3 regions of the Echinicola soli genome follow, and region 1 is predicted to be linked to each of the others. Evidence: riboswitches for the same ligand, from Rfam matches in the RefSeq annotation. Region 1 holds a riboswitch; each other region holds the start of a gene.

What was found. A riboswitch is a leader RNA that binds a small molecule or an ion and turns the genes downstream of it on or off. The one in region 1 is predicted to bind S-adenosylmethionine.
Region 2: linked by a shared signal. The riboswitch ahead of FKX85_RS10770 (O-succinylhomoserine sulfhydrylase) and the one ahead of FKX85_RS11775 (hypothetical protein) in region 1 are both predicted to bind S-adenosylmethionine.
Region 3: linked by a shared signal. The riboswitch ahead of FKX85_RS17140 (homoserine O-acetyltransferase family protein) and the one ahead of FKX85_RS11775 (hypothetical protein) in region 1 are both predicted to bind S-adenosylmethionine.

The regions. Positions count from the first base shown of each region.
Region 1 is NZ_CP041253.1:2,941,560-2,945,427, forward strand. Features, by position in the region: gene argS (arginine--tRNA ligase) at 1-634, opposite strand, end outside; gene FKX85_RS11770 (arginase) at 904-1,854, opposite strand; SAM riboswitch class I at 2,334-2,446, shown strand; gene FKX85_RS11775 (hypothetical protein) at 2,571-3,062, shown strand.
Region 2 is NZ_CP041253.1:2,689,049-2,692,916, forward strand. Features, by position in the region: gene FKX85_RS10765 (serpin family protein) at 1-735, opposite strand, end outside; gene FKX85_RS10770 (O-succinylhomoserine sulfhydrylase) at 953-2,128, opposite strand; SAM riboswitch class I at 2,268-2,379, opposite strand; gene FKX85_RS10775 (GDSL-type esterase/lipase family protein) at 2,461-3,135, opposite strand; gene FKX85_RS10780 (DUF4407 domain-containing protein) at 3,497-3,868, shown strand, end outside.
Region 3 is NZ_CP041253.1:4,376,526-4,380,393, reverse strand. Features, by position in the region: gene FKX85_RS17145 (homoserine dehydrogenase) at 25-1,251, opposite strand; gene FKX85_RS17140 (homoserine O-acetyltransferase family protein) at 1,244-2,299, opposite strand; SAM riboswitch class I at 2,531-2,640, opposite strand; gene FKX85_RS17135 (hypothetical protein) at 2,963-3,868, opposite strand, start outside.

The sequences.
Region 1 (3,868 bases):
GTACTTGGATTTCCTTTTTATAAGCTTTATCAAAAAGGACATAGTACTTTCCTGCCAGGTGGTCACCTTTTAGTGCACCGGATTCAGGTGTTTCCCCATTGCCAAAGTGGAGGTACGCTACCATGGATTTACAAATGTGGATTCCTCGATCGTTGACAAGGTTGGCTTTGATGACTTCATAGCCATTAGCCTTCAGGATTTCCGAAACGGAGAATCCAAGGAAATTATTCCTTAAGTGACCCAAATGAAGGGGCTTATTGGTATTGGGAGAGCTGAACTCCACCATTACCTTTTGGTTTTTTGGCGGCAACTGGCCAAGCTCCTTGTTTTGGTAGAGTGCTTGGAAAACAGCCATCCAAGATTGTTCGTTGACAGAAATGTTCAAGAAGCCTTTTACCACATTAAAAGCACTGACTGCCTCACAGTTTTCGACCAGGTACTGCCCGATTTTCTCACCACTATCTTCAGGTTTCATTCTGGTGAACTTCAGAAATGGAAAGAGCACGAAGGTATAATTGCCTTCAAATTCCTTGCGAGTAGGCTGTAAGGCCAGGGACTCTGGGGCTACCTGATGGTCAAAAGCTTGTGCAAATGCTTTACTGATGGCTTTTAGTATCTGTTCTTGAATCGTCATTCTTTTGTATTAATATTTTTACTTTTCGTGTCCCCTAAGAATTGGGGCAAACTCTGATTTTATCCCGATATACCGGGAACATTTTTTATTCACTATTCCTTGATTCTGATGTCCTGGATGAGTATCGGGCTATCGGGACGGGGCAGACTTCTATTTTTTTCTCTTGATTCGTCACGGCATTAGCGATAAGGTGATACCTCTGATTTGTATCTGAGAAAATCAATCTTATCAGCGTCATCCGCGTTCCATGGATATCCGACACCTCACTTTCAAAAGTTGCTGACCAAGGATTTGGTAGTGCATTCCAATACTTCAAAGGCGTTTTGGGCCATGATGTTTTCGGAATCCAACGTTGGGTTTACCTCCACGATTTCCCAACAGCAAACTCTCTTGTCTTTTATTAATTCCATGTTCAGTTTTAAGGCTTCATTCACCGTGAGTCCATCCGGAACAGGTGTGCCTGTACCAACGGAAATCGAACTGTCCATGCTGTCTACATCAAAGGAGATATAAATCTGCTCGCAGTCTTTCAGGATGGACAAGGCCTCTTCTGAAATTTTCACTATACCTTTTTCACGAACTTCTTTGGTGGTGAAATTTCGGATGCCATGCTTACTGATAAGCTTGTTTTCCGGTTCTTCTGTATCTCTGACAGCAATGTAGACGATATCTTCTGCCTTTATCTTTGGGAAGTCCCCTCCGATTTTTTTGATCTTTTCCCAGTATTCGATTTCTTCCGCTGAAGGCTCCTGCTGCTTGTTTTCCAGGTTGTCTTCTTGCAGGCACATGCCCAGTGGCATGCCGTGCATATTTCCTGATGGGCTGGTATAAGGACTGTGGATGTCAGCATGGGCATCGATCCAGATCACCCCAAGTCGCTTTTCAGGATTGGCGGCTTTGATTCCCATGATGGTTCCGGCAGCTGTGGAGTGATCTCCGGCCAGGACAATAGGAAACTTTTTTTCCAGACGAAGTACCTTTATGGTGTCATGGACATTGCTGAGTACTTCGTGTACCCCATCGATGTACCTGGCATGAGGATAGGGGTTGTTTTTCCAAAGGTAATTATTCGCGTCTGGCACATTGATGGGATCAAACCGGGTAAAGAAATCCGACTTTTTTCCCAAGCTGGCCACTTTTAGCGCATCAATTCCCAGGCTGGCACCCCTAGTGCCTGCGGCAAGTTCTGACCGTACTTCTACAAGCTTAATGTTTCTCATAATGGGTAAATCTCTAGTTCGTTATATTGGGCAAATCCAATCAATGAATTTATTGCCACAAAAGTAGTCAAAATTGTGCATTTATGGGAGAAGGGAGGTTCTAAAGGTTGTGAGGTTTTAAGGGAATGGGAAAGTTGAAGGAGGGTAAACATAGATGATATGGTGATGATTTCGTTCACCGAATGGAGGGGTATGTTGATTTCCTCATTCGTACACTTGGTTTTTAGCAATACCTGTATGTTAAAATGTTGGTTCTTTTTGTAACGATAAGATAGCTTGAAATGCTATTTTGCAGTGTGATAAAGCACTAAATTACAAAGGAATGAGGGATAGAGGGCGTTCACAATTGGGTAAAGAGCGGAAGGGTTAGGAGAGGAAAATAATATTCCCTACAAATTCTATAGGGAAATTAGTTTTTGTAAAAAAATGTCGTACCTTTGAAGCAGTTATTAGCGAAAAGCGGAGCAAGCTCAGTAGCTGATTTATAAAGAATAGGGGAGAGAACAGGCTCAAAGAACCTATAGCAACCTATCCCTCTCATAAAGAGAAAAGGTGCTAAATCCTGCCGAAATCATTTGAGGACCTATAAATGTAAAAGCCATGAGACTAACAATGCGAATGCAGAACTTGCTGAAAGAACCGAAAAGGTGTTGTTGCTGATCGCAACAAATCCGCAAAAAAAAAATTAACTAGTAACCATCTCAAATTAAGAAAACATGACAGCAATAGCTTCTAACTATAACATTTCCACCCAAAACAATAATATCTTCAGCTTTCAGTCAGTAAGTAGGAACAAAGACAAGGACCTGACTTCACTGAGTGCTTATGACTGGCTAGCACATAATGAATTTGTTCAATTGGAAGGCCAGGGATCTTTTGGTTTTCATAATTATGCTGATGCCAATAAAAAATTCCAAGCAATTTATTTTACCCTAAAAGGAGATATAGCAGCGCATTATGCTTTCTTTAGGGGTATTGTTTTGGCGGGTCAGCCCAAAGAGATTTATTTGGAAAACATCCATGAAAATAGAAGTTTCACACTGAAGTTTTACAAAAAGAATGAAGCAGTGGCCAAGCAATACCTAGAGAAAATTTTCAGAATTGTAAATGAAGAAATCAGGTTTAAGCAAGTACTGAGAAAAGTGCTGATCAATCAAGAGAAGCACCGTTTAGAAGAAAAGTTGCTCTTGAATGAACTGAGCAATTAAGATACAATAATAAGCCATCACTAATAACCATAAATAAAAGAACCCTTGATATAGCATCAAGGGTTCTTTTTTTGGCCAAAGAGAAATGCAGGATTAGGGGCAAGCAATATTTCTGGGAGAAGATAAATTCTTGATGTTTTTTTAGAATCCCCTTTCCCTGTTGATCATTGGAACAATGCTCTAGCGGTTGGAAATGGGTTTTAGCGGATCAAGCCATATTTTTGGGGGCGGGAGAAGATTTATATTCATTTGGTATGTCGCCACGAAGTCGCCAAGACACGAAGTGTTTTGTAGGCGGATTCTAAATTTCATGGAAAACAAACAGCTTTGGGTCTTAGAATCTTTGTGGCAAAAAAACAAAAAGGAAATCCTATTAAAATAAAGGGATTCATGCCCTCAACTTTTTCGCTTGCCTCATTTTTAGCACATTTTGAGACTAAGCAATATTTCTGGAAGATGAGAGATTTCCAGGTGGTTTTGGTAAGCATATTTCTCTTTAATTTAGCAATAGTAATGCGTGCTCCAGTATAAAAAAATCAGCGTAAATCTTATTAATCTGCATCATCTGCGTGCTATCGAAACTAACCCTAATCCCCCCAACTTTTCCGCTTGATCCGTTTTAGCGTGAATTTATGGGTGTTGGCCAGGTGATTGCTGCTAAAACCGTAATCATTTTATTCGGCTATTTACCGTGGCCGTTGTCCATGACTATGAATATGAAGAGGCTGCCTGATTCCGATGAGATCAGGCAGCCTCTTGGTTTGGAACCACTCTTCAATTCCAATTTTTTAAATAAAGAATCAGCG
Region 2 (3,868 bases), 250 kb from region 1:
TTTGAGGTACCTGAAATCAGCAGGTTCTTGGGTCCTCATCATGTCCACATTGACAGTGGTTTGTTCATCGACATGGAATGGGGCTTGTTCAGTAGCGCTTTTTTCAAACTGGTATTTCCAATCTCCCTTGAAGTAAATGGCATTGACCAGGTACATGACCGCATCATCATGGATTTTATCCAGCATATTTTGAATAAGGTTATTGGTGTGGTCTTCTATCCAGTTATTGATGATGTCCACGGAGTTAGGATTTGCCATGTTTAGCCCGCTGAGAGCGGCAAAATAGTGTTGCTGGACAATTTCCTGGAAAGCTTCTTTTACGGTGAGGTTTTCTTTGTACCAGATACCGTTGGCGACGTTAAATGTTACCTTTGGGTCCACTTCCTGAAGGAATTGCGTAAGCCCTTTATTGGCCATATTGGCTTGGTCAATAGTAAGGTTATCGTATCTGAGGGCTTGCAAGTATTCTTCGAGGACAGTTCCTTTATTGCCGTTCATGGTCATGGATAGTGCCTGCTGAATACTGTAAGGGCTAAAAAAAAGGTTGGTATCATCATGGTTCCTTAGCTGCAGATAGAGGTCAATGGCGAAATCTCCGCTGTAGGAAGCCAGGGACTGTTCCTCATCTGTCAGCGTTCGCAGGTTGGGCAGGATCTCTTTGTCCTTGGGCTCGCTATCGATACATCCAACTGTGGAGGCAGTCATTAGAAGAAAAAAATAATAGATCTTTTTCATGGCTCGGTTATTTGGTTTTGTTCCCAAGACGGTGAAAATCAGGTGAGTGCTACAAAAATGAGATTGCGTCATAAAATAAAATGCCGTCATCACGAGGAGTGGCGGGAAGAAGCAATTTCTTGACTGAAAGGCAAGATTGCTGTGCTTCACTACTGTTCCGTTCGCAATGACGACTATTTATGACAGAGTCCCCTTAGCATCGACTGTTTGCGAGGTGCTATTTGGACTTTTCCAGTGCTCGCTCTATGTCCGCGATGATGTCATCATGGTGTTCCAATCCGGCAGAAAGCCTAATTAGCCCTGGAAGAATGCCTACACGTTGGCGTTCTTCTTCAGTGAGCTTGCTGTGGGTGGTAGATGCTGGGTGTGTAATGATACTTCTGGTATCCCCTAAGTTGGCTGTGACGGTGATCATCTGCAGTTCATCAATGAATCGCTGAGCTCTCTCGATGCCTCCTTTCAGCGTGAGTGTGACGATGCCGCCGCCATGTTTCATTTGTTTTTTGGCAAGGTCATGCTGTGGATGCGATTTTAGGAAAGGATATTTTACGAATTCAAGCTCATTGATGTCCTGGAAATAGGATGCTACCGCCAATGCATTGGCGCAGTGCCTTTCCATTCTGACCGCCAGTGTTTCCATGCTTCTGGAAAGGATCCAAGCATTGAAGGGGGAAATGGAAGGTCCTGTGTGGCGCGTAAAGAACTGCACGTCTTTGATCAATTCTTGCTTTCCAAGGATCAATCCTCCCAAGACACGTCCTTGACCATCAATGTACTTGGTAGCGCTGTGTGCCACGATATCCGCGCCCCACTTGGCCGGTTGCTGTAGGTAGGGAGTGGCGAAGCAGTTGTCCACCACTAAGATCAGATTATGCGCTTTGGCAAACTTACCGATCCACTCCAGGTCGATTACCTCTAGGCCAGGATTGGAAGGGGTCTCTATGAAGAGCATTTTGGTGTTGGGCTTCACGAGCTTGTCCCAGTTTTCGATATCCGAAATGTCTCCGTAGGTAGAGGTGATGCCCCATTTGGGGAATACTCTTGTGAGCAGCTGGTGGGTAGAGCCAAACAATGATCGGGAGGCAAGGATATGATCTCCTTGCTGTAGGAGAGAAGCTATGCTGCCAAACATTGCTGCCATTCCAGAGGCAGTGGCGATGCCGTCCTCGGTGCCTTCCAGAGCGCAAACTTTTTCGATCAAGTCTGAGCTGTTGGGATTGGCATAGCGGGAATAGATATTGCCGGGGATCTCCTCAGCAAACATCTGACGGGCCTCTTCGGCACTGTCAAAGGTAAAACTGGATGTCATGTAAATGGGAGCCGAATGTTCCCGTTGGTTGGATTTGGAAGAAGCGATCCTGATGGCTTCTGTTTCAAAGTGCTTATTTGACATGGTGTTTAATATCTTTCGGTTTTATAGAATCAGTAATTAATCATGAAAAATCAATAATTGTCTGGACATGGCATAGGCCAGCGAAATCCGGTAGTGGATAAGAAAAAAACGGTGAAAAGGTAGATTGGTCATAATGTCTAATTTATAGTTCCCTCAATTTTTTTTTTGGGCAGGTATTGGCACCTTTTCGCCGAGACGAATGGTTGCCAGAGGGTCGCAGAGCCTGGTCTCTCGCCTCTTCTGTATAAATCAGTTTCCTGAAGTCATGCAAAGTAACATCAGCACAGTTGATTTTCCAAACAATTTGGCTTTTGAGTATGCAAGATCAGCGCCTAGGGAATGTGTGGCTCGAGCATCTCTGCCCAGCCGTCGTAGCCCAGTTCGGTCATGTGGAGGCTGTCGGACAGGTAAATTTCTGGATTGGGTCGCCCTTTTTCATTGAGGGCAATGTCCCAAACGTTGACAAATTCAACGCCGATGGTTTTGTCGGCATAAACTTCCAGTAGACGGTTTAAGGATTCATAGTCTTCTTTGAGCTGCCACCTTGACGGACTTGGTTTGGGACTAATCAGGACGATTTCCGTTTCAGGAAGCTTGGACTTTAGTTTGCTGACCAGTTTTTGCATGGTGTTCAGGATGGTGACGGGGGTCTTGCCACTTGCCAAGTCATTGTCGCCCTCATAGATAAAAACTTTATGGGGGGCATAGCGGATGATCAGCTCTTCAGCATAATGTAGCAATTCAAAAGTCTGCGAACCACCAAAGCCAGTATTGACCACTGTGACGTCAGGAAAATAACGATCAATGTCCTTCCACATTCTTACGCTGGAGCTTCCAGTAAAAAGGTAGACATCTCCTGATGGTACAGGGGTGTTGGTGACGATTTGATCAACTTCTTTTCGAAATTTTTCGGGATTTTCCTGGGCTGATAGCGCATGGATAAAGGCTATCTGGAGAAGAACAAGCAGCAGGCCTGTGTTTCGGGTAAATGAAGATGGGATGGGCATTTGTTCTAGTGATTAGTGAAAAGGTTTTAGTCCATTATTCTGTCATGTAAATAACTAAAAATAATGGGAAAGGAGAAATGTTGACGTAGCGGAAAAGGGAAAGAAGTGTCAAATCGATTTTTCATTTCTGAACACATTTCCGTTCATAGAAAGGAATTGTGCGTTTTTGACCATTTTACTATATACGTTTTACGGCGGATTGGGCATTCTTTTTTACACCTTAAAAGTACTGATTGGTGGCATGATAGGCTGTTTTCATCACATTAGTTATTGGATGCGCTTTCCAATCCATAATTTCAGTGGATTGTTGCCCGCTTTTTGAGCAGAGGAAGAGGTAGTTGCCCAATGAAATAAACTGATAATGGAAAAAGTGAAAGTATTCTTTTTGTTTTGTAGTGGAGCCAATGTGTCCATTCTGAAAAAATGTCCTACCGAAACCAATAAATACGTGGGGATCGGAGGTACTGTGTTCTTTACAGGGGTTTTGGCAGCATTGTCAGCAGGATATGCTTTGTATACCGTTTTTGAAAGTTGGTATTGGGCAGTGATTTTCGGCTTGGTGTGGGGCGTAATGATATTTAATTTGGACCGCTTTATTGTTTCGAGCATGCGAAAGAAGGAAAGTTTTTGGTCTGAATGGAAGCTTGCATTTCCCCGGCTATTATTGGCTGTGTTTTTGGCATTGGTCATTTCGAAGCCACTGGAGTTGAAGGTTTTTGAAAAGGAAATCGAT
Region 3 (3,868 bases), 1.4 Mb from region 1:
GGGGCAAAGGTCTTTTTGCAAGGGTTAGCTTATATTAACGGTTTCCTGTCTTTGGATTTGGGCAAGGACATTATCTTCACTAATAGTATTATTGAGTGCTACGATCGAGAGCTTATTGGCTTCTATGGCCGGGAGGCGTTTGATGAGCTCGGCAGTAGAAACAGTACTGATGGCCCAATACCTTCCATTGGCTTGGTGGATGGAGGCACTTCCGATTACTGGATGCAGGGCATCAGGGCTGTCCGCACTGATGATTACTTCCAAGGATGCAGCTTGTGGAAGTTCGGTAGTGATTTTTTTGCCATTGAGCTTATCGTAGCTGTAACCATAGCCTTTTTCGGCCTTGGTCAAGTCCGCATAAACGGAAGCACCTGTCGGTAAGCTTCCGGCACCTTTCCCTTGGAAGAATTGTTCGCCAAGGTTTTGGGAAGTTATTTTTGCTGCATTGTATTCATTTTCTACCAAGAACAATGGATCATTGTCACCGACCAAAGTAGGAAGGATGTGCAGGTTTAGGCCCTCTTTGTCTTTTTGGGCTGTGGCGATCAGCTTGATCTTTAGGCCCAGGGATTTGGCCAGCGCCACATCTGCGGCATGTACATGCTGCACTCCGATGGTCAGGATTTCCCCTTCGGGGATATACCTTCCAAAAGCATGGAGGCTCAGAATGGTCAGTTTGCTGCTGACATCGCTTCCGTTGATATCCAGTGTAGGGTCTGCTTCTGCGAATCCATTTTCTTGGGCTAGTTTTACGGCCTCTTGTAGGCTAAGGTCATCCTGAAATAATCGGGTTAGAATGTAGTTTGAGGAACCATTGAGGATGCCTTGGAGCTTGCTGATATCGTCCCCGGCAAAATGGCAATCCAAGCAAGTAATGATCGGAATACCTGCTGCAGCGGATGCCTCATACAGAAGACTTCCTCCATAAGTTTTTTCCAGTTCCAATAGTGCTGGCAAGTGGGCAGAAAGCATTTTTTTGTTTGCTGAAATGACTTTCTTTCCTGATTTTAGCAGGCTGCTGACATAATCATAAGCCTGTGCGGGATCCGAGATCAGCTCTATTCCGATGTCACAAGGATCATCCAAAATGTCTTTCGGATCAAAGGAAAACTGCAGTGAATGATCCCTTTTTTTATTTTTGTTCTGTACGACAATTGTTTCAGGTAAAAGCGCTGGGCGGTGGTTTTTAGCAATTTCATAATATCCTTGGCCAACCACTCCAAAGCCAAACAAACCAATGCGGTTAGTCATTATTTTCCAGGTAAAAAGATGTTAGAATATAATTTAGCTGTTCGTTTTCTACCAAAAAGGCATCATGGCCATAAATGGAAGAAATCTCCCGATAAGTGCCATTAGGGACATTTTTGCCGATAAACTGCGATTCTTCTTTGGTAAAGAGCAAATCTGTATTGATCCCGATGGAGAGTACTTTCGCTTTAATCTCTGAAAGTGCCTTGGCGGTACCACCTCTGCCTCTTCCAAGATCATGGCTATCCATGGCTTTGGTGAGCACCCAGTAGGAGAGGGCGTTAAAGCGATTGGAGAGCTTTTGCCCTTGGTAGCGCAGATAAGAACTTACGCGGAAATGATCTGTCTTTTCTTCCGTTTCGGCTTGGCTGGCATGGAAAATATCCTGATGGCGGTAACTGAGCATGCCGATGGCACGTGCCGCTTCCAGGCCTTTTTTGCCTGCATCAGGTGAGTTCTGTCCCCAGGTGCTGTCCGATTCGATAGCCATTCTTTGGGCCTCATTGAAGCCAATCGTCCAAGGGGAGGTTTTGGCATTGGAGGCTACTATGATCGTTTTTTTTACGTGCTCTTGTAAATTATAAGACCATTCAAGTGCTACTTGGCCACCAAGCGATCCACCGATGATGGTGTCTATCTGCTGGATTCCCAAATGCTGGCGAAGACGGTCAAATGCCTTGGCCATGTCACGGGTGGACAGGTTCGGGAAATCGTAATAGTATGGTTTCCCGGTGTTGGGATTATCGCTAAGTGGCTGCGTGGATCCATAGCATGATCCTAGAAGGTTGGCACAGACGATGAAGTATTTTGTAGGAACAAAAAACTTGTCTTCTCCGACCAGGCCACTCCACCATTCGTGGACATTGGCATCTCCTGTCAGTGCGTGCAATACCCAGATGACATTATCTTTTTTTGGCGTCAAATGCCCTTGAGTAGTATAGCTGATCTCAAATCCTGGTAGTGATTCACCTGATTCGAGATTTAATTCCTCTTCACAGTGGAATGTTTCCTGTGTCATATCGGTAATCAGATACGGTGATGTTAGATTCATTTTCTTACTCTTAAGTTTAGCGTTGACTTCGGTCAACTGGGATCATCAATATTGGGAATAAAAGAAATTATAGTGCCCGATACGGACAAAAGGAGAGTCCTTAGTTGCACATACACATGCACATTCGACGATGCATGAAGTTATCCCTGTCGATAAAAAGAAATTCGATGATGATTTGTGTGTGAAGTTGTATTGCTGTGTGTATCCTTTTTATAAAATTCATTGTTTAAGAATTTATATTTCCAAATGCGGATATTCACATTCGGCAGGAATTGGCACCTTGGATTTTCCAGGTTGCCAGAGGGTCTGCGAGCCTGTCTCTCACCTCTTCTGTATAAATCCTTGTACTTTTAAAAAGTAAAGGATAACACAAAGTAACAATCCAATTTTTGAATTTGCAAGTATTCGAAAAAGAGTTTTTTGAAAATAATACTCTCTATAAAACCCTATAAAATCGATAGAGAATTAGGTTTTGAGGCTCTTAATTGAAATAGTGCCCTGAAAAGCGCAATGTATTTGGCCTATTGTTCGAAAGGTATCGAAAGTGGGCAAAATATAAAAAGGTGCCTAAATAAATCAAGGCACCTTTGGTAGTAGAAGGGTGTGTAGCTCTTTTGTGAAATATTGATTGAATGTTTCAGCTAGATTAAAATCAATTACCGCTTAGTCCTCGTAATAGTAAACGGCAGAAGCACCTGCGACGTCCCAGCTATATGCTGGAGCGGGGTTGCCGTTTGAGGAGAAGTAGTCGTAGACCAATACTTTCCCACCACCGTTGGCTCTTTCTGCGACGAAAATCATTTTGCTATCTTCACTGTATGCGACATCCACAGGATTTCCCAGCATGGTATTATTGCCCTCGATTCTGGCTTGATCAGCCATGGAGATGGTGCCACCGTCTGCTGCGCTGTTAAATGTGCTGGTAAAGTCGGTGATGATGACCAAACCTCCATCGCTATCTGAAGAAGCCTCGCCGATGTCGGTAAGGACCATCAGGTCATCTTCCATCGAATAAGTCAGTCCATGAGTCCTTCCGAGTCCTTCGATAGTAACGCGTTTGTCTGGAGTGATCATGCCATCAGTATTGGCCATGAAGTTATTGAATACGGCTAAGTCCGCTGTTTTATCTACTATGGCATAGAGAGTATTACCTTCTATATGGATGCCCCACAGGGCAAAATCCACCTCATAGGTGTTTAGAAGGGAGAATCCACTGGCATTTTTTTGGTATACATAAAGGCTGCTTTGGTTGCCGTTTGCTTCTGCCGGGGAGTCTGCTACGATGACCATGTCATCCATAACCGCGATTTCCCGGCCACTGGCGAAACTACCTGTTCCGCTTAGACCCAATGAAATGGACAGTCCCTTGTCCATCATAGAGGCCATGATATCCGAATAGACATTGAGGGAATTGTCAGAACGTACCAATTGGATGATTTCGTCATTTTGGTCATCATAATAGATGCCATCGGCATCTGTTCCTGCAGAAGCGACAGTACTACTGCTTACATCATTCATTGATGAGAAATCAATAATGGTAATCATCCCGCTCGTATTGCTGGATACGAA